DNA from 3 places in the Paenibacillus sp. E194 genome. Region 1 is predicted to be linked to each of the others. Evidence: riboswitches for the same ligand, from Rfam matches in the RefSeq annotation. Region 1 holds a riboswitch; each other region holds the start of a gene.
What was found. Region 1 has a riboswitch for cyclic di-GMP ahead of AZ66_RS29565 (MucBP domain-containing protein). Riboswitches for the same ligand answer to the same signal wherever they lie in the genome.
Positions count from the first base shown of each region.

Region 1 (7,509 bases):
TCGTCGCGTATGCTCCCTACACTAACAAACAACACCAATTATGCCCACACGAAGTAGAATCGCTCAGCTTCGACGTCCGCGGCTGGCTTCATCCGTCTATGGACTGGGGCTGGCCGCATTTTTTTACAGCGAGAGGTCTGTGCGCTCACAATGAGACACAGACCTCTTGATTGTTCTTATTATGTTCTATCGCTTGTACTAACGAATAACGACTGCGGTACCGCTTACTGCAACCATCAACATGCCTTCTCGCACCACTTCATAATCTACGTCAATGCCGACAATTGCGTTAGCGCCGAGTCGTCTTGCCGCATCCTTCATTTCTTCCATCGCAATGACACGCGCTTCCTTCAATTTGCTCTCATATGCACCAGAGCGACCGCCTACTACATCGCGAACAGAGGCAAGGAAGTCCCGTACGACGTTGGCGCCCATAATTGTCTCTCCCGTTACAATATCTCTATATTCTACAATTTCTCTGCCTTGAATTGTTGGTGTTGTCGTTACGATCATCATTTCATTCCTCCTAAGGGTAGGGTAACTTGAAGTTCTTCACATTCACTGTTTTCTATAGTATCCAGTATACAACGTGCCATTCACAGTACCTATTGATTAATATGACAATCCACCCTCATTTACTTACATTTTTGCAACATGCATCTGTTGAGCATCTTCTTTGTCTAATCAGATATCCAGACTACCTTGACAAGACTCTATTTAATTGGTTATATTTTACATGTGAATAATATATCGTAATTTCTTGCGACGGAAGCACCCGTAGGAATGGGCAATCATGCCCTTCTTGCGGGTTTTTTTGTTGTCCTGAAGTTAACGACCAAGAGGAGGTTTACGAATGAAACAGAGAAGTTGGAAAGTCTTAGCATCGCTGCTCGCCGTGTTGCTTCTACAGCCATTACTATCAACTGCAACGCAAGCAGCAAGCAAGGAATTGTCCCCCACAGCGAAGAGTGCATTGACGAAGATGGCTGAATCCGCAGCTTCCACCCAAGCAAGCTCCATAAACTCCATGTACAGCGAGCTCATTTCCTTGCAAAGTCAGAGCCTGCAGCGAGACAGCACCCTGAAGCAGATGCAAGCAAAAAACAAAGAAAACCTGACCAATGTACGAAGTAAGCTCCAACACTGGGATACCGACAAGATTAATAAACTAGAAGCCTCTCTGAAGCAAACAAGACAACGCTACGAGCCGCTATTCGCTTCATATCAGCTCCTGAACGATCAGCTATCCCGCATGGGCTCCAAAAAAGACGACAAAAAAGAAATGCTGCGCAAGCAGCGCGATATCGTGAAGGCCGCAGTGCAATTAGCTCGAATGGACATTAAAACAAAGGTAGAAGCAGTAAAGAAGGCACGTGAGAGCAAATCGAAATTCGTAAAACGCGTACGTGATATTCTGGCAGGCATCAATACCGTGAATGCCCAAATGAAATCAGAACGAAGCACGGTTAGTGAGTTACAGAAACGCACTACGCCACTATGGTCATCGCTAAACCAAGCAATCAAGAAGGGTGATGCCAAAAGTTCACTTCAATCGCTAACATCCCTCGTCTCCCTAATTCGTCAAATCGATCAGTCCAAAAAGAAGCTAGAGCAGCACGAGTCCCGTATTACGGAAATTATAAACAAAGCAAAAGGCGGCTTCACTTCATGACTTTCACAACCTACGGTTCCCCCAATCCAACTACAGGATGGTCGCAAAAAATCCCCGGAGTTATCCGGGGATCATCATTCACATGCAGCTGCGACGGTAACTAGACGGAAAGAAGCAATCATTCTGCCTCCAGCCGAGACCCTAATCGCCGTTCTATACTGACTGTTTATGCTGTTCTAAGGCAGTGTCTGGGTGCTCTTCTTCATCAGAAGTATGCCGCGTGAAGCGTGCTTCAATTTTTTTGCTAATCAACAGTGACAAGCCTATAAACAGGACGACAAAAATAAGTTGCAGCGGATGATCAATAAATCGTTGTATATCGTGGCCAATATAGGATACGGAGAACACCATAAGCGCCTTACCAAAGAGAATAGCGATGAAGAAGGAGCGGATGCGCATGCGAGCAACAGCCGCGACCATATTAATAAGGACGAAAGGACCTACTGGGAAAATACTAAGCAAGAAGACATAACTGAATGCATTATGACGCACCCACAGCATGCTCTTCTTCACCTTCGGCTTCTCAGCCCAGCGAGCGAGCAACGGGTGGCCTGCTGCCTTGCGCACAATGAGGAACGTCAGCATGCAGCCGCTCACGATTCCAATCCATGAATAGAGAAATCCGAGCCACAACCCATATACTGCAGCATTTACACCTACAATAACGAGGGTAGGCAGCGGCGGAATAAAGGACTTCATGAACGTCAGTAATATGCCCGGCAGCGGCCCGAAGGAACGGAATTGCTCCAACAGCGCCTTCAAATGCTCTTCGGTAAAATAAGAAGTTATCTCGGATAGTTCCATGTTGTACGTATCCACCAGCCTCTATATTTATCTGTCCGAAATGGCCCAAAATGATTGCCATTGTCATACGAGATGGAAGCTGCCATAAGCTCGCTTCGAACAATAGCATAACATACTTCATCCCCGCTATACTGCCTCCCCCAACAAAAAAGATCGACAAATAAATGGCGTGGCTGCGAACAGAACAAAAACGAAGCGGAAACACAAAGAGCCGCCCCAGAGGGCGGCTCTTTGCTATTCATACGGCATCTCTTCCGCATAAATTAATAAATGCCCCAAACCTAGGTCTGGGGCATTGAGATTACGTGTGTCTTACAGCTTTACAACGTTCTCAGCTTGTGGTCCACGGTTGCCTTCAACTACGTTGAACTCAACGCGTTGGCCTTCGTCCAACGTTTTGAAGCCGTCGCCAGTGATTGCGGAGAAATGTACGAATACATCGTTGCCGCCTTCAACTTCGATAAAACCGAAACCTTTTTCTGCGTTGAACCATTTAACTGTACCTGTTTGCATGAACAAATACCTCCTAAAATTTACATGACCTCTTATTTACATAAATAAATAAAATTCACATATTGGACAAGGTTATTCTACCTTCAAAATAACCCTCTGCAATATGTGAATCAGGTCAAATTTGAATATAGTCATCTTACCACATGGTTACCCAAATAGCAATTCCTGTTTTTTAATTTGTTTATATTTCCGTTGTCCAAGCCCCTCCCTGAGGCTCGGACAATGTATTGAAGCTCAATTTTAGTTGCCTACATCTACATGATCAACCTTCTTAATCGTCATAAACGTTACGAATGCACCAATCAATGCCAGAATAATCGGAATGATAATAATTGAATTCAGCGATACTCCCCCATTATTCGAGCACACGATAGAAACAATGAGCAAGGAAGACATGATCGTAGTCGGAGTCGAATATTTCTTCATGCCGAAATATAGCGGAATGAGGCTCATAATGCTTGCAGCCATTGCATTCATGATCAACTTCAAGGCCCCTCCCCCAATTATCGACAAAGTCAGGGGCTCTTGTATAATGGGCACAATTGTATTTGCTGTCAACAAGATCGCGTTGAGCACAATTTCAGACACAACAATATTGCTAAATGTGAAAATGGCGATAATGGCCAACTTGCTTAGGAGGATCTTTTTCCGACTTATTGGATACATAAATAGGATGTTTATTGTCTTTGATTTATATTCATCAATAATGAACCGAGATATCAATACTGCTGCAAAAACGATAAATATCATTCGTACAAATGAATCCACACCCACAAAAAGGGAAGTATAATCCGCGAAAACAACTTCTTCCATCATGTTAGGACTGTATAACATTAAGAATAAGATGGCGATCGCGACAATATTTGCAATAATTGCATTTCGAATATACCCTCCTATGTGATGCTTGCGAAGCTCCAAACCTATCAAATTACGCAACATGATCGCCCCCATCCAACAAAGATAAGAAGTATTCCTCTAGGGAGCTGTTTTTCTTATGGATCGATTCGATTAAGATATCGTTCATGACCAGTTCCTTAGTCAGCACTCCCTGCTGGATATTCGGATCATATACTCGAATCATGCGCTCGTCCATGACTCGTATATTGTGTATACCTAGTTTATCCTCGAGCAGGAACGCAGCTCGCGTGCAATCCTTCGTCACAATCTCAATATATTCGCTATTTTTCATACGAACCTCATCCATAGAGACTTCTGCAATTAATCGACCATTATTAATGACACCAATCGTATCTGCGACAAGCTCAATTTCGCCAAGTAGATGACTTGATATCAATATCGTTGTACCATATTGTCTGCTCAGCATGAGAAGCAAATCGCGTATTTCCTTAATCCCTATCGGATCCAGCCCATTAATAGGTTCATCCAACAGAAGCAGCTCCGGCTTCGTTGCGATCGCTCTGGCGATACCTAGCCGCTGCTTCATTCCTAGCGAGAAATCCTTGACTGCTTTATTGCCTACATGATTGAGCTTCACCAGCTCCAATGCCTCATCTATGGCCTTCATGTTGTGATATCCCATGTACTCGCAGTGCAGCTCCATATTCTCTCGTGCCGACAGCTTGTCATAAAATACAGGGTATTCGATAATTGTCCCCATCCGAGCCAGCAGATGATACGACTCAGGGGCTAGCGCTTCCCCGAATACTTCAATTTGACCCATTGTAGGCTTAATTAAGTTCGTAATCATTTTCATAATTGTTGTCTTACCGGCTCCATTTGGACCCAAAAATCCATATATCTCTCCTTGACGGATGTTCATATTCACATTCGAGACGACCTCTTTGTCTTGGAACGTCTTCGTCAGATGATGTGTACGTAATAAATACGTCATGCCAGTATCTCCTCCCGCTCAATGCGTGCTTCCCGATGACTTTATTGTATGAGGCATTCCTCTCTAATTCCTTACTCAATCCTTACAAAAATCTTAAGCTCTATTTGCTCTTCATTCAGTCTCACTCGGCACACCGTGGTATTCCTGAAGCCGATTGCTAGATTATCTGCCTCTACTCATTATCGTACGGGCATTGGAGTGATTCAATCCGTTATTTCCATCTGATAGCAATGAATAGTTATAAAGTTGGAGGCATATAGATGGATTATCAGGTATGAATCAACTCTAGTAGGTTAATACTTGTAGTATGTATACAAACTAGTATTTTCTTATCATTGACAAATTGTTCCTCGTAACCTATATTGAGCTTGATAGTTCCCTATGCCTATGATTACAGTCATCTTCGCTTGAATAAGAAGTGTTATGATTGATCAATCGCATAGGGCACACTAATCGAAAGATTAGGCCGCAAAGCTTCGGAGTCTAACGGTTCTACGACCTATGATAGTCCGGCTGCAACTAACAATTCTGTTAATTGCAGCTGGACTTTTTTTATTTATGTGAAGTTCTGGCGGAATTAACTTTCCGTTGAGCTATATAAATAAGAATGAGGAGGCATGGACTCACTTCGGTAGGGGAGGAATAAAATGAAAAAATGAGGTGGCGAATTGAATGAAACGTAGAATAAAGTTGGCCGTAACATGGCTGTGCGTATTTGCCGTGTTCTTCGGATTGATACCGAATGCACTGCAAAGCGCTGAGGCAGCTGGACGTGATCCGATTTGGCCAGAGCCTGGGGCTGTAAAATTAAGCAAGACAGCGAAGCCAACCGGGACGCCAGGAGAGTGGCAGATTACTCTGACCGCCGAAGGAAAGAACGTTGAAGCCGGTGACACCGATGTCGTACTTGTCTTAGACAAGTCAGACAGTATGAAGAACTACAAACGGTTAGACAATGCCAAAAAAGCAGCGGAGAAATTTGTAAACACACTGCTTTTGTCCAACGTCAAAACAAGAATTGCTCTTGTCACGTTTAGCACCAGCGCAGAGGACACATCATCCGGATTTCTTGGTCAGAATGATAAACAGCAGCTCCTGAACAATATTAAGGGTATCTCGGCTTCCGGAGGGACAAACATACAAGGCGCTCTCAACACAGCACATCAGTTACTAGCTACAAAGAGTTCAGCTAAAAATAAATTTATTGTGCTGCTTAGCGACGGTGCGCCAACGTTCAGTTCTCCTGCAAAAAAGGCCGCTCCTTATTCATGGCCCAACAACAAGTATGACTTTGTACTTTCCAACTTTGACTACACCAAGACTATCGGTTCCGGCAACAGCTATGAATTATCCTCTGGCTTGTTCGGGGATCGATACAAGATAGCTAACTATACGGTTAAGGACAATGGAATTCCTACGATATCTCAAGCCAAGACATCCAAGGATGCAGGAATCACCATTTATTCGATCGGGCTCGAGGTTGGCAGTGATGCTAACGCTGTATATGTATTAAAGAACAGCGCTTCAGCAAACAACTATTACCCATCTGACAGCGCAGAGCTGGAGAAGGTTTTCTCTGAACTGGCAGGGAAAATTTCCTACGCGGCTGAAAATGCTATAGTCAAGGATCCGATGGGTGAAATGTTTAACCTTAATTTCAAGGGTAATGCACCTGTTGAAAAGCAAGACTATACAGCATCTCAAGGCACGGTGAAATGGGATGCAGCTTCGGAAACGTTTGTATGGGACGTTGGCAACATTGTAGAGGGAAGTCCGGCAACCCTAACATATACCATCAAAATGGACTCTTCCAAAAATCCAAGTGCCGATGTCAATTACCCGACAAACGGACGAACCACCATGGAATACACAGATGTGAATAGACAACGTACAACAAAAGATTTTGAAGTGCCGCAAGTCAGCTTCGGCAAAGGCTCCATTCTTGTGAAAGGCTACAAGGTAAATGACCAAGGCGAGCCTATTAACGCAGACGGCAAGGTTGTCGAACGTGTGGATCTTGCAGAGCAGTTGTACAGCGGATCTTTCACCATCAACGGTAAGGATGCGCTGGACATAGGGCCGAAATATAAGGTTCCTGCTCCCAAGCTTGATAACTATGTATTGAAAAGGGGTACTGACCCTACAGAAGAAACGTTAACACTGCAGGAACCTAACAAAACGGTATGGTTCGGATATATGCTAGCTCCACAAAAGCTAACGATTAAGTATGTAGATAAGGATTCCGGCAAATCCATCGCTGACGACGATACTTCGATCTCCGGCACCAACGGTCAGACGATTACGTTGAAGGCACTCGACATCCCGGGCTACACGCCTGAGAAGGCGGAAGTAACCTATACCGTCAAAGCTGCGGACAACGTGGTTACCTTCTTCTACAAAGCGAACGCTCAAAAAGTAATCATCAAACATGTCAGCAGTCTTACAAACAGAGAAATCGCTGACCGAACATCTGCACAAGGTGTCACGGGCCAGACGATTACGTTGAAGGCTCTGAGCATTCCAGGCTTTACAGCTGACAAGACTGAAGACAGCTACACGTTCAAGGCCGAGGACAATGTATACACATTCTGGTATACGCCAAGCCAACAGACGCTGACAGTGGAGTATTTGAGTAAAGAGACCAAAGAAACACTCGCAGATTCAGAAA
Region 1 covers NZ_JMDX01000004.1:787-8,295, forward strand. Annotated here, with positions in the region: gene AZ66_RS30315 (cold-shock protein) at 1-57, shown strand, start outside; gene AZ66_RS01035 (YbjQ family protein) at 199-513, opposite strand; gene AZ66_RS01040 (hypothetical protein) at 854-1,672, shown strand; gene AZ66_RS01045 (TVP38/TMEM64 family protein) at 1,826-2,476, opposite strand; gene AZ66_RS01050 (cold-shock protein) at 2,789-2,989, opposite strand; gene AZ66_RS01055 (ABC transporter permease) at 3,230-3,940, opposite strand; gene AZ66_RS01060 (ABC transporter ATP-binding protein) at 3,918-4,841, opposite strand; cyclic di-GMP riboswitch class I at 5,275-5,362, shown strand; gene AZ66_RS29565 (MucBP domain-containing protein) at 5,514-7,509, shown strand, end outside.

Region 2 (7,509 bases), on a different contig from region 1:
TGTCATTCCTAAACAGGCACGCGAAATGTATCAGATTCAAGCTGGTGATAAGCTGATTGTCTTGGGAGAAGATGCAACAAAAGGAATTGCTCTCTTAAAAAGTAATCATTTCATGGAATTTGTAGAGATGATCCAAAAAGCGGAGCGGGAGGTAGATGAATCAGAATGAGCAAAATTGTATTTTTTTCGATACCCGCGCATGGTCATACCAATCCGACCATTCCGGTGGTAGCCGAGTTAGTCAATAGAGGCCATCAAGTTTGGTACTATTCCTTTCTAGAGTTTCAGGAAAAAATAGAAGGTGCTGGTGCTGCATTTATTGCTTGTGATGAGTTCTTGCCCCAGCTATCACAAAAGGAAATGGATCGTAAGGTTGGCAAAGATTTTACAGCATTAATTGAGATGGTTGCCGATACGACCATCGCTTTGGATGAGAAGGTATGTAAGGAATTAAGGGAAATTCAGCCGGATTGTATTGTATCCGACTCTATATGCTTTTGGGGAAAATTATTTGCTAAAAAACTAGAAATTCCATATGTTTGTTCGACTACTACCTTTGCTTTTAACCAGTATACTGCGAAACTGATGAAGCGTGGTTTCATCGATTTATGGAGAATGATCGTGGGTTTGCCCCGAATGAACAGAAAAATTCAGTTGTTAAAGAATCATGGGTATGAAATAGAGAATTTTGTATCGATTGTTCAAAATAATAATGAAACAGACACCATTGTCTATACCACGAAAGAATTCCAACCGATGGCGGATACGTTTTCTGAGCGATATGCTTTTGTCGGACCTTCCATCAAGCAGTCTCCGTCGGTACAGAATATTAAAAGGGATAGAAAACTAATCTACATTTCCCTTGGGACGATACTGAATCAAAATCAAGCTTTTTACCAAAACATTATCCAGGCATTTGCAGATACGGACTATGATGTTGTGATGTCAGTTGGTGAAAAAACGGAAATTGCTTCTCTTGGCAACATACCAATAAATTTCACAGTGAAAAACGTCGTAGATCAAATATCGATATTACAGACAGCAGATGTATTTATTACCCATTGCGGTATGAATAGTACGAATGAAAGCCTGTATTTTGGAGTTCCAATGGTTTTATTTCCGCAACATAGCGAACAAGGATTAGTGGCTGATCGGGTTGCTCAACTGGGTGCAGGTTTAAAGTTGAAAGGAAAGAAGCCAAAATATGTGGCAGCAGCGGTATCTGAGGTGTTGACGAATCGGACATATCAGGAAAATGCGCAAAAACTGTCAGAAACTTTTCAGAATGCTGGTGGTGTAGTAGAAGCGGCCAATGTGATTCTAACTAAAATTGAAGTGAAATCTTAATGGTGTCCGATAATTACGTATTGAACTATAGACAAAAAACATAAAGAATCCCGCGGTATAGTATATCACGGGAGTTTGTCTTCAATCTAACTGAATTCAATGGAAATAGCCTTAGAAATATGGTCTCGACTGTTAGATGAAAATAATGTTGTAGACTGGGAGAGCCAATGAAAAAGACAATTGCCGAGCGATAACTCGTACATCACATATGTATTCCCGGAGCAAGCAGATCATTCCCATTGCGAGGTCTTTTCTGCATAGATACTGCTGGTAGCCTGAATGAGAGAATAGTAGATCGATCACTTTCGTGATCCTTTTTTAAAATGGGGCAGCTTCATTGAAGAAGTGCATGACTAACATAAATATCGTACTGGGTTGATAGACGTGGTACTTGATGAATTTTGCGTACCTATAGGCACAGTTGTATACAAGCTGTTCATTAACATGTTACTATAGACATTTAATCTGTAACATTTGGATAATGGCAAACCCTAGCGAAAGCAGGGGACGCAAAGCCACGGGTCTAATGTATTTCACAATGCGATGACAGCCGGGTTGCCCTAATTGCGACATTACGTGCGTCTTTTTTTAGTGCGCTGCCATTAGGGTGGCGCTTTTTTTGTGCTATTGTAAAACGTCCCCGCTGTTCATCTCATTTGATCGCAGAATGTAAAAGAATAGGAGATGAAATGATGCGGCCATGTTGTACAGCAACCAACAACGCAATGTACCAAGAACAGCATAAACACATTAAAGCAGGAAGAATGCGGCGTATGACGATTACAGCTAGCGCTGCGCTGTTAGCCGGGATACTTATCTATCAGCCGACCCTTTATGCAGCGGATAAGCTGGTCGGTAGTAAGATTACTGTCACGAAAACGAACAATGCTCCGCAGGCAGGGGCAGACCAACTGCAAGGCATCACCATAGGAATGAGCGAGGATCAACTATTCCAAAAAATCGGACTGCCGGTTCGCAAGGATCTAAGTGAATATGGCTTCGAGTGGTATATTTACAATCAGGATTATAAACATTACTTACAAGTTGGTGTTCAGGATCACAAGGTCGTTGCACTCTATACGAATGCGAATGATTCTTATGGCAGCATTGGATTCGGTTCAACCAAGCAGGAGGTAGAGGTAGCCTTCGGATCTTCCCTCAGTCAAATTAGGAAAGGCAATACGATTTACAATATGGACAACAGCGGACAATATAGCCTGCACAAGGTCGGCGGTATGTATGCAACCGTGTTCTATGATCTCCATCAAGGGAATACGGTGACGGCTGTCCAATTTATTGCCCAGGATGTGGAACTGGCGTTCAAGGGGTACTTTGGCACGCCTAGCAAGCGATTGCAGACAAGCTTTGAGCAACAAATCCTCGATTTGGCTAATGCTGTGCGTGTCCGCGAGGGCATGAAGCCATTGAAGTGGAATGAAAAGGCTGCGGGAACTGCTCGCAAGCATAGCGACGATATGGGGCTGAGAAGCTTCTTCGATCATAACAATCCGGACGGCAAATCACCGTTCGATCGGCTGAAGGCGGACGGAATCGTATACCAAAAGGCAGGGGAAAACATTGCTGCTGGACAGTCGAGTGCCATCTTCGTTCACGGGAACTGGATGAACTCGAAAGGACATCGTTCGAATATTTTGGGAGACTTTTCTCATCTAGGGGTGGGTGTGTACTTCGGGGGGAATTCAAATGTATATTACACACAGAACTTCGTCACGCAGAATTCCGTCGACGATAAAAAGCCCGATCCCGATGTTGTATCTCCTAGCCTCAGCAAATCTAAGGTTCTGACAGGAGATCCATTCGATGTAAAGGTCGAATATTCTGTGTCGGAAGCAGTATATTCAGCTTCATTCAGTCTTACTTATGACAGCCGCTTGACTCTCTTAGATATAAAGCCAAGCGTTACGATGGCTACCTATCAAAAGTTGAACTATCCGGATGTCCCACTTATCACGACAAAGAACATAACCGATTTACCTAATGGCCAGAAGCAATTGGATTACTCCGTAAATCTCAACGGAGGCGCTTATGAAGGAGACGGCGACATAGCAACCATCGCTTTCTTGAGCGACCAAGAAGGGAAATATACCTTCAATCTTGTAAATGCGAATCTGTTCAACGCAAACAATGAACGGATCCGAATCGGTTACATTCACTCGTCTACCGTTGATGTCATCAAGCCGTCTGTTCCGAATCCGAAGCCAGAGTTGCCTATTTCGTCTTCCTCATCTGAAGGCTCTAGAGGTTCTAGTAGTTCTACACCTTCGACTTCTGTGGGAACAATTCCAGCCGGTAAGACGATGAAGGCAGGATTACTGGCAGAGACGATGAAGGAGCATGCAGTGAATGCGGAGTTCAAGATAGATGCGAATACCGTGTAAAAACAGCTGCAGGACAAAAATGCCAAGCAGGTTCAACCCGATATTAGCGATGTAAGCATGAAGGATTACAATGAAGTCTCCTTCACGCTGGACAAATCGGCCGCCAAACTGCTGCAGGAATCAGGCAAGGATTTGCTTCTGTCTACAGCCGAATTCGATATTACCATTCCGAATAAGTCTATTGTGGAACTCATCGGAACGAGCGGACTCGAGCTTGTGGTGTCTCTTGCAGAGCATAAGGACAAAGGTTTTAGCAAGCATCATAGCGAGACGACCTTTACGTCTCCGATGATCACGATCCGTGGGCCGCAAGAAGCAAAGAATATCCTGTTGGAAATCTCCTTGAAGCTGATGGAAGCTACAAAAGATATTCGTAAGGCAGGCGTGTACGCAGAAGCTCAAGGCGTAACAACCAATGCTTGGAGCTATAAACTGGCCGGAATGAAGGCAGCTGATAAGAAGCATATTTCCTTCCAGATCACGCAGTTCGGCACCTACACGATTGCAGAGCATGCAAGATCCTTCGATGATCTTACTGCACATTGGGCAAAGGATGAAATTGAAGTCATTGCAGCTCACGGACTGATGCGCGGCAAAGACAGCATACACACATTCAAGCCGAACGAAGTTATTACCCAAGCGGAGTTCGCCACCTTGCTTGATCGCTTGACGAATAACGAAAAGACTTGGGAACAGCGGATTGCAGAGCCTGGGGCACGTAAACCGATTACTCGCGAAGAAATGGTCGTGATGCTTACGCGGGCATTGAAAATTGATCTGTCCCATTCAAGCGCTTCGCTTGGATTTAAGGATGAAGCATACATCTCACAGGATGCAAAGACAGCCGTTGTGTACGCAGTGAGCAAAGGACTTATCAAAGGAACCACCGATAACAAACTTGATCCGGCGGGAACGCTCACTCGAGCGCAGGCGGCACTCGTCTTGTACCGCGTGATACACGAGCAATAAGATATTCATCATGACACAAAAAGCAGAGATCCTAGATTGTCACATAGGATCTCTGCTTCTTTTTTCCTTTTACGGGGTGTACCGCGTGATAACAGCAATGCCGTCGGAACTATATTTTCTCAGTCTATAACTTTATTTTCTTTCTTCATCGATAATCGAAATCATATCTTATTGAGCGTTGTCGATAACATCCTTCGGCACTTTAATTTCAGCCACTTCGTTATGCTTCGTAATTGTGCTTGTCACCTTCATGCTGATCGAAATCTTCTGTCCATTCTCTTCCCCTTCGAGCACAAGTGTAAAGTCGCTCTTTGTCGGGAAGTAGGTTTCCATATTCACGCCATATGTCATGGTAAGCGTCTTAACATTCATCTTGCCAAGCGCTTCCGCAGCTTCTTCACCAGATGACTCGGACAACAGCGTCTTCGCCAACTCCTTGCCTTTATCGCCTGATACATCCGTAGTCATGATGTATTCGTTGCCTTCCTCGGTAATCTTCGAATCTTTCTCTAGCGGCTTGAATTTGTCGAGATTTTGCGTCAAGCTCATTTGGCTTTTAATATTCGTTTCCCACTGGCCCTTCAACTCATCCGGAACTTTCGCCCATTCGCCATTGACCTGAGAGTATGCTCCTTCTTTGGTGAAGTATTGTTTAATCGTTTGGTTCGTTTGGTCTGACACAATAGACGTATCTTGATAGAAACCAAGCGGTTCCTTTGTGAAGTCAGTTTTGATTCTAATATCCGATTTTTCTTCTTTGCTGCTGTCGCCTTGAATCCCATTCACTTGCTCAACATGGACATCCATTGAATAGCTCTTCAACGTTTTATCCGCATCCGTAGCCTTTTGAATCAATTCTCCTGCCGTAGGTGTTGAGTTACCGCATGCTGTAATGCCTAGTACTACCATGATCGCTACGAGTGCTGCTGTCCACTTTTTCAAAACCGTCTGCCTCCCAAAGTTAGTATGCTCCCTCATATTAACCAATATAGATTGACAGACAAAGTGAGCGTAGCCCTATTCCGATAGAGCAACTAGTAGAATAGGACTACTTACGCAATAAAAAACCGCCGAATCCATAGATTCGACGGTCTAGGCTATACACTGTGATTACTTAGCACTGTCCAATACTTCTTGTGGCACCTTAATTTCGCCAATCTCGTTATGCTTGGAGAATGTGCTTGTCATGACCATATCGAGAGCAACGTTCTGCCCTTGCTCTTCTACTTCCATAGACATATCAACATCGGATATCGTCGGCAGGTACGACTCCTTGTTGACACCAAACTTCATTTTGATGCTTTTAATCTTCATTTGTTCAATCATTGCTTCCATTTGTGGATTACTGTTAGAACCAGATTGGGTCATCAACGACTTCGCCAGTTCCTTCATCCCGTCACCGGACAATTCCGCCGTCAAGATATAGTTAGTTCCCTCTTCGGATACCTTCGTATCTTTCGCAATCGATTTGAAGCGTTCCAGGGACTGCTCTGGGCTTGCCCCTTTCTCCGCACCTTCAAGAATTTGTGCCTTCATGTCATCCGGCATCTTCGTCCATTGCCCGTTCACTTGCGAATAAATGCCGTCCTTCGTAATATACTGAACGATTTTTTGCTCACCTTGACCCGCTACGTTCATTGTCATTTCTTGATGCAGTTTGAAAGGCTCCTTTGTCATGTCGCTTTTCAGTTTTATTTCCGTATTTTGCTCTTGCTTCTGTTCACCTTGGCTAACCGTAAGACCTTGCTTCACTTGGCTTTCCATAGAGAAGTCCTTGAGCGATTTGCTTGCATCAATTGATTTTTGAATAAGTTCATCGACAGATGGAACCGGAGCATCTTTTTTCTCTGTCTCGGTTGTCGTCTGTGCTGTAGAAGAGCTGTTTGCTCCAGCAGCGTCTTTTTATCTCCGCAAGCCGTCATGCTTACTACTAATATTGCCCCCAACAATAGTGCAACCCATTTTTCAAAACTTTTTCCCCCTAAATGTTAGTATACTTACTCATATTAACCAATCCACACGTCTCTGTAACAGGGATTTTAGAACTAAAACATGTGTCAAATTGATGAATGAACTAGCTATTTAGTCCCACTCCCTGTATGATTTATCATTTTTAGTTCTACCGTCTATAATCATACATATATAGATACATTCTCGGAGGAATCATACATTGAAAAATTTACTCGTTACCGGCTACCGAGCTCACGAACTCGGCATTTATAACAATAAACATCAGGGAGTTCCCTATATACGCAAAGCGATAGAATCTCGCCTTATTCCGCTTATTGAAGAAGGATTAGAATGGGTCATCACACCTGGCCAGTATGGAGTCGATTTATGGGCTTGCGAAGCTGCTATCTCGCTGAAACAACATTATCCGCAGTTGAAATGTTCCATTATTACGGCGTACGCCAATCCTGAAGCACAGTGGAGCGAGGAGAAGCAAACCTATTTCGAAGAAATTATGCGCGGAATCGATTACTATGGCACGGTGAGTAATGCCCCCTACAGTGGCAAATGGCAGTTCATCGCAAGGGACGAGCTGCTGTTCCGCAAGACAGATGGCATTCTGCTCGTCTATGATGAGGATTCGGGAGAGGCAAGTCCGAAGTATACCAAGGAACGCGCCTTGAAGAAGCAAGAAGAAGAAGGCTACGTCTATATCAATATCGGATCAGAAGAAATTCAAGCGATTGCAGATGAGGAGCAAAGCAGCATGTTCTTCGAATGAGGAGTAAGTTTCGTTTTGCAGTTTTTGAAATTTTGCTGCCTGTTAGTGTAACAATCGTTCCTC
Region 2 covers NZ_JMDX01000053.1:10,205-17,713, forward strand. Annotated here, with positions in the region: gene AZ66_RS09840 (helix-turn-helix transcriptional regulator) at 1-169, shown strand, start outside; gene AZ66_RS09845 (macrolide family glycosyltransferase) at 166-1,347, shown strand; cyclic di-GMP riboswitch class I at 1,821-1,910, shown strand; gene AZ66_RS30510 (CAP-associated domain-containing protein) at 2,121-3,746, shown strand; gene AZ66_RS09855 (S-layer homology domain-containing protein) at 3,804-4,715, shown strand; gene AZ66_RS09860 (DUF6612 family protein) at 4,884-5,657, opposite strand; gene AZ66_RS09865 (DUF6612 family protein) at 5,826-6,479, opposite strand; gene AZ66_RS09870 (DUF1273 domain-containing protein) at 6,886-7,446, shown strand.
Region 2: it holds a riboswitch for cyclic di-GMP, as region 1 does, so the genes downstream of both, AZ66_RS30510 (CAP-associated domain-containing protein) here and AZ66_RS29565 (MucBP domain-containing protein) in region 1, are expected to answer to the same signal.

Region 3 (7,509 bases), on a different contig from region 1:
CCAAGGAGCAGAATGAACGCAATCTTGACCATTATCGCGTCATGATTGTCAAAGCTTCGAACTCCTTTAATTTGAACAAGGCGCGCTCCGTATCTTCTAACAACTATACAGTCGTGAATAAAAATAGTGACGATCCTGCAGTCAAATTGGATTCTCGCGCTCGTGACGTAGACGGAGACTACATCCGCACGAATGTGAAGTATGAAGCTTATGTATTGTCAGTGGGCAGATCGAGCAGCCAACAGGTGCTCTCGAACCCATCTTCAACCTTTACGTTAGGCGACAATGCGGTTGCGGCGGCAACGAATGTGCAAGTGCGCAATGTGGCGAATTATAACGATGGCCGCGATATGCAGGTCAGCTTCACTCGTCCTTCTAGCGACAACCAAATTAAAGACTATCGGATCATGGTCGTCAAAACGAAGGATGCATCTCGTTTCGATGCTTATGAAGCAGACCGCGTATCCAGCAATAATTATACGACCGTTTCGAAGTCCAGCAACTCGACGTTGACGACAACCTTGAGTTCGACAACTAGAGATACAGCGGGTGACTTAATTCGCAATGGCGTACCTTATACGGTATTTGTCGTAGCTGTCAGCAATACGAGCTCGTATGCTAATAAGCTATCCTCCGGCTCATCTTCGATCACGCTTGGGCAATCAGCTGGTGTTCCAGTGATTACGAAGGTTAGCCAAGTGGGCAATTATGGAGATGGACGCGATATTCAGATCAGCTTTAATCGCTCTTCCGATGAATCGCGCGTAAGCTACTACCGGATTTTTGCTGTGAAATATTCGGATGCTTATCGCTTTGATTTGAATGAAGCTAACCGGGTTTCATCTAGCAATTATTATGATGTCTCGAAGAATGGCTATAGCATTACTTCAACATTGCCATCTAATATGCGTGATGTGAATGGCTCACTAATCCGCAGAGGGGAAACATACCGCCTGTTCGTCATGTCGGTATCGAATAGCAACTCTGATTACAATGCATTGTCGGGCGCATCTGACTCCATCAATATTTCGAATAACTCAACGGTGTACAGTGCTTCCAATGTAAGAGTAAGCGATGTCGGAGATTATAATGACGGCCGCGACATGATGGTTACCTTCAACCGGGCATCGGATGAATCGAATATTAGCCAGTATCGGATTATGGTTGTGAAGACGAGCAGATCGTACCGCTTTGATGTATCCGAAGCGAACAACGTGTCCAGCTATAACTACACGTCGATGAACACGAATGGCAGAGACGTCAGCCTTAAGCTGAGCTCTACTGCGAGAGACGTAGATGGCGATCTGATCCGTAACGGAACCAGCTACCAAGTATATGTGCTGTCTGTCGGACGCGGCAGCTATGTGAACTCTCTGTCCAGCTCTTCCGATACGATTACGTTGTCGAACAATTCGACGGTATACCCTGCAACCAACGTATCGGCAAGCAGTATGGGCGGCAACTACAATGATGGACGGAACCTGGGGGTAACATTCAACCGTGCCGCAGATGAATCGAATGTGAACCATTATCGCGTCATGGTCGTGAAGTCTTCCAATGCAAGCCGTTTTAATCTAACAGAGGCCAATCGAGTTAATAATTGGAACTCAGCTGTCGTGTATCGGAGTGGCAGCAGTTTGTCACATGTATTCGATGCGGATGCAAGAGATGTAGATGGAGCACCAATTCGCAACGGCAATAGCTACCGGGTATTTGTTCTGTCTGTAAGCTCCAATAGCCAAGCGAACAATGCGTTGTCTGCTCCATCTCCAGAGGTGACGCTTAAAGGCAATGCCTCGGTTGATGTTGTGACGAATGTAGAAGCGAAGATTATTGGCAAAAACGGTAATGCCAGCGACATTGAAGTAGGTTTTAATGCACCATCCAGTAATTCGTACGTAAATGAATACCGTATTATGGTCGTCCGTGCAGACCAGTCCTATGCATTCGACGCAAATAGTGCGGGACAGGTGAGATCATCCAGCTACATTCGGGTTGGGAATCAGAGTGGCTATGTAAGACAATCGCTAACAACCGGCTTGCGGGATGTTCAAGGCAACGACATTCAAAAAGGTGTTGCTTACCGGGTATTCGTGCTTACGGTAGCTGATGATAGAAGCGGCTCCTCGAATGCTTTGTCTTCACCTTCTGGTGAATTTTCCTTGGTAAATCAATCTGTTCAGGCACCTACGAACGTGTTTGCATCGAGAGAAGGCGTGAATGATTTCAAGGCTTACTTCACGAAGCCAGGCAGCGACAACGGAATTGCCTATTACGCAGTGATGGCCGTTCCTTCCGGTTCAGCGGGTTCATTCAACCTGGATCAGGCAAATCGTGTGGCAGGAAGTAATTATAAATTGGTTAGTGTATCAGGCGATGGTTCAACCATATTCTCGCTGTCCGATAATGATGCATATGGCAATCCGATTCGCACAGGCGTTGCCTATAAAGTATTCGTGATGTCCATAGCAGATGGACGAAGTGCAACGGTGAATGCGCTGTCCACTGCATCCAACGAAATGACAGTTGGTGACGGATATTAATCCTCATGATGTGGAATAGAGAAGATAAATAGATGACATTCAATAAGAGCCTCGGAATGATTTCCGAGGCTTTTTATGTATCACCAAGAGTGGAGGAAGTTGTGTAATGAGTAAGAAATGACTACAGCGCTGTCTATTAGGTAATTGGTAGGGGAGAGGGGGATAAGCAGTAGTGGCTCTATAAAGAAATCGACAAATGTGTCGAGCAGTTGGAGGGAATTGCACGAATTTATGGGAGCAAGGATAGAGAGAATAGGGGTGTTTTTGTCGGAAATAGGGTGAAACAACCTTGAAAATGACTATAAAATGACAAAAAATGATTTTTCGTGTCGAAAAATTGAAAAGTGTTATGAAAAAGTATTAATCTTTTCATTCGAGCAACCGATATAAAATATGGGTCTTGAGTTGGATAGGGGAAGCGACCTTCCAACATGCTAATATGTAATATGTACTTTAGACCTATTCACGCGATACATGTCACAAGAACTAGTGCGTAACATTGCTATGACATTCTTGCCTGATAATCGATCTGCGACACGCAATGGATACATCAAGAAGAACAACATCAGGATTTAAAGGCAAACTCTTCGAAAGATGAGGACGCAAAACCTCGGGCCTAACATCTTCATGGATTACGGCGGCCGGGTTGCCATTTATGTTGCGGTAGCCACACAACGGTTATTTGGTGACAAGGCTATTCTAAATGGCCTTTTTTTTGCGCACAGAAGCTGGGGTAAATGATGGAAATTGTGTTGCTAAAATGGGACGAGTGTACTTCCTACGAAGACATAGATTCATTGATGGATCGATTTATCCCGTTCGTTACACCTGAAAAATACAAAAGGTTAGATAGACTTCGGAACCGTGAAGACCTTTATTGCACGGTTGCGGCTGACATATTGGCCCGCATGCTGCTATGCCAAACCTTGAAATGTTCGAATAACGAACTTGTTATTCACACTCATCCCTTCGGCAAGCCATATGTGGAGGGTGATCCGGTATTTTTCAACATCTCTCACGCCGGTGCGTTCATAGCAGTGGCATTGGATGAAGCGCCAATCGGGATTGATATAGAGCAAGCAGGAGAATGGAACATGGACGTGGCTAGGCTGATATGCTCGCCGCGTGAGTTGGAATTGCTTGCAAATACGAACGACAGTCGTGCGCGTCAGGAATTGTTTTTTTACATATGGACGGCTAAGGAAAGTGTTCTGAAGGCATTAGGAACGGGTCTCAGCCTGCCTCCCAGCACATTCGAGATTGTGCAGGAGACAGCTGTACCTATACAACATAATCAATTATGGAATGTTGATCATAATTATGTAAAGCAATATGTCGTTCCTGTAACAGGCTATAGTATGACTGTGTGCGCACAGCATATGGAATTTGCCAAGCAAATAGAGTACATCACATGGGAGCAGTTGACTCATAGGTTTACGAAATGGGTTGGATCGTATAAAGGAGAGGACGAGAATTGGCTTTCATGGAATTGACAGTAGAACGATTGGCAGGCTATGACGTACATTCTATCGAGCTGCCTGAGGAGACAATGCGTCTTCTGAAGAAGCATTCGGCCGAGCATTCGGTCAAGTTGGAATCCGTCATGTTCAGTGCGTGGGCAACGCTGTTGTCCCGGTTCTACAACTCGCAGCAAGTAACTCTTCATGCCGTTCAAGCGGGACACGGCAATGGCAACCATACAGTAGTCAGTCAGGACGACGTAACCTTGCAAGGAATTATGAGCATTCATAACAGCTTGTCGGCTTGCGCAGAAGGACGTAACCTGACTTGCTCTGAAATAGCTTCTGACAGTGATGTGGCAACGTATTGCTGGTACGGAGAAGATGTTCGGCCCATGCTTCCAGAGGGAGCGCAGGACTGTGACCTGCACAGCTGCATTCAGCATGCAGCTGGAACGGGCGCATTACCGATGTTCACGATGTATTACAAGGAAAATCAGTTCCAGTTATCGACGGTAGAGAAGCTGGGGGAGTACTTCTTGCAGCTGCTGGATGAAGCTGTGAAGCATCCTCAGAAGCGTATTGGCGAACTGGAAATGCTGACAGAGCAGGATAAGCTCCAGTTAATTGAGGGGATGAATCAGACACGAGCTGAATATCCTCATACATTCACGGTTCAGGCGCTGTTCGAGGAACAGGCTCAGCTGAACCCGGATCGAGTAGCTGTCATCGAAGATGATCGCGAGTTGACCTATTGCGAGTTGAATGCTCGTGCGAATCAATTGGCGCGCAGGCTGCGGAAGCTTGGCATCGATCGTGAACAGTCTGTTGGTATTATGGCAGAGCGCAGTGCAGAGATGGTTGTTGGTATCTTAGCGATTCTCAAGGCGGGAGGAGCTTATGTTCCACTTGATCCCGATCACCCTCAGGATCGCATTCAATATGTCCTGGAAGACAGTCGTACGAAGCTGGTACTGACAAGCAGTTCGTCAGATATCGAGTTGCCAAATACCATCGAGCAGGTTCATATGGATGACCCGAGCCTTGCTGATGAATCTAGCGATAATCTGGTATCTGTGAATCAGCCAGAAGATCTTATATATATCATTTACACGTCCGGTTCGACAGGAAGACCTAAGGGTGTCATGGTGACTCATCGCAATGTCATTCGCCTAGTAAAGCGCACGAATTATGTGAAGTTTGGCGAAGGCGACCGTATTTTGCAGACGGGATCGCTTGTCTTCGATGCCTCAACCTTTGAAATCTGGGGCTCCTTGTTGAATGGCTTAGGGCTCGTGCTCATCGACAAGACGACGATACTGGACGCTGAGCAGCTGGAGCAAGCGCTCGTCCGCCATCAGGTAACGATTATGTTCTTGACGACAGCGCTGTTCATTCAATTGGTTGATCGCAATCCGCGCATATTTGCGCCGCTTCGCCAATTGCTCGTCGGTGGAGAGCTGATGTCGCCCAAGCACTTCTATCGAGCGGCTAAGGACTGTGCACCGATTGAGATTTCGAATATTTATGGGCCTACTGAAAATACAACCTTCTCTACTTCTTATCTGATGAAGGAAGAGGGAGACGGAACAATTCCTATCGGTACGCCAATTACGAACTCAACCGCTTATGTTGTAAATGATTACGGCATGCTGCAGCCGATTGGGGCTGTAGGAGAGCTGTGGGTCGGTGGTGAAGGCGTAGCACGCGGCTACTTAAATAAGGATGAGATGACACGTGAGAAGTTCGCGGATAGTCCATTCGTAGCTGGCGAACGAATCTATAAAACAGGTGACCTTGTGCGCATGCTGCCAGACGGCAACTTGGAATTCGTCGGACGCAAGGATCATCAAGTGAAGATTCGCGGCTATCGCATGGAGCTCGGTGAGATTGAAGCGCAGATTCATGCGCACGAGCAAGTAACGGAAGCGCTGGTTGTAGCTTTTGAAGAATCGCCTGGCCAGAAGGCCCTTTGTGCTTATATAGTAGCGGAAGAAGGAATGACAGCGAGCGCAATGCGCGAGTACCTGTCTTCGCATTTGCCAGAGTTCATGGTGCCGGCATACTTCATGTTCTTGGAGCGCATGCCGCTTACGATTAACGGGAAGATTGATCGGGCCAAGCTGCCTCAGCCGGAGAAGCAGGAGCGCATATCTACCGAATATCAAGCTCCAGTAACGGATACAGAGAAGAAGCTTGCCGCGATCTGGGAGGAACTGCTTGGCATCTCTCCAATTGGCACAGCGGATCACTTCTTCGAGATTGGAGGGCATTCGTTGAAGTTGGCACAGCTGCAAGCACGCATCGCAGCTGACTTCCATATCTCGTTGTCCTTCAAGGAATTGTTCTCGAATCCGTATGTCGGCAAGCTTGCTGCAATTATCGACGGAGGAGCGCAAGAAAAATACGAATCGATAACGCCAGCCGAGAAGAAGGAGCATTATCGTCTCGCGCCAGCACAGACACGTATGTTCGCGCTGCAACAGCGGGGCGGAGTTGGCATGGCCTACAACATTCCACTTGTGTACGAAGTGAATGGCCAATTGGATACTGGCCGCCTGAAGAAGGCTCTGCACCAAATCGTAGAGCGCCATGAAGCATTCCGTACTTCATTCCATTGGGAAGAGGAACAGATCGTACAGAAGGTGCATGAGACAGTTGATTTGGATGTGCCGATTATAGAGGCCGAGGGCCGTACGGCTGCTGAACTGGCGAATGAATTCGTCCGTCCATTCCAGTTGGAGGAGCAATCGCTTCTACGAGCTGTGATTGCGAAAGTGGCAGCAGACCGCTACGTGCTGATGCTGGATATTCACCATATCGTCTTCGACGGAACCTCGCTCAGTGTGTTTGCAGAAGAACTGGCAGCACTCTATAAGGGCGAGGAGCTGGCCCCAATCAAGCTGCAATATAAGGACTATGCGGAATGGCAGTCCACGCGTGTACAAGATGAACAAGCACATGAACAGTATTGGCTGAGTGTGCTTGAAGGGGACATCCCACTGCTGGATCTTCCATACGATTATATTCGTCCGAATGTGCAGTCATTTGAAGGCGATATGGTTCGTATAGCATTGTCTGCCAAGACGGTGGAAGGTTTGAAGCAGCTGGCTCTCCGCCAAGGAACTACACTCTATATGGTGCTGTTGTCGGTATATAATGTGCTCTTGTCCAAATATGTGGACAAGGAGGATATGATTGTAGGCTGTGCGATTGCTGCTCGAACACATACCGATGTAGATCGAATGATGGGCATGTTCGTCAACACCTTGCCGATTCGCAGCTTCCCAGAGGGCGGCAAGGCCTTTGCTGATTATTTGAATGAGATGAAGGATACGCTTCTGCTTGCCTATGAGCATCAGGATTACCCGCTCGATAGCCTGGTTGAACGCCTGCAGCTGAAGCGGGATGTAAGCCGCAATCCATTGTTCGATACCGTATTCGTTATGCAGAATATGGGGGATCTTTCGCTTCAAGCAGGAGATGCCGTCTTCACACAGCTGCCT
Region 3 covers NZ_JMDX01000005.1:26,233-33,741, reverse strand. Annotated here, with positions in the region: gene AZ66_RS01410 (copper amine oxidase N-terminal domain-containing protein) at 1-2,543, shown strand, start outside; cyclic di-GMP riboswitch class I at 3,111-3,197, shown strand; gene AZ66_RS01405 (4'-phosphopantetheinyl transferase family protein) at 3,281-4,036, shown strand; gene AZ66_RS01400 (non-ribosomal peptide synthetase) at 4,027-7,509, shown strand, end outside.
Region 3: it holds a riboswitch for cyclic di-GMP, as region 1 does, so the genes downstream of both, AZ66_RS01405 (4'-phosphopantetheinyl transferase family protein) here and AZ66_RS29565 (MucBP domain-containing protein) in region 1, are expected to answer to the same signal.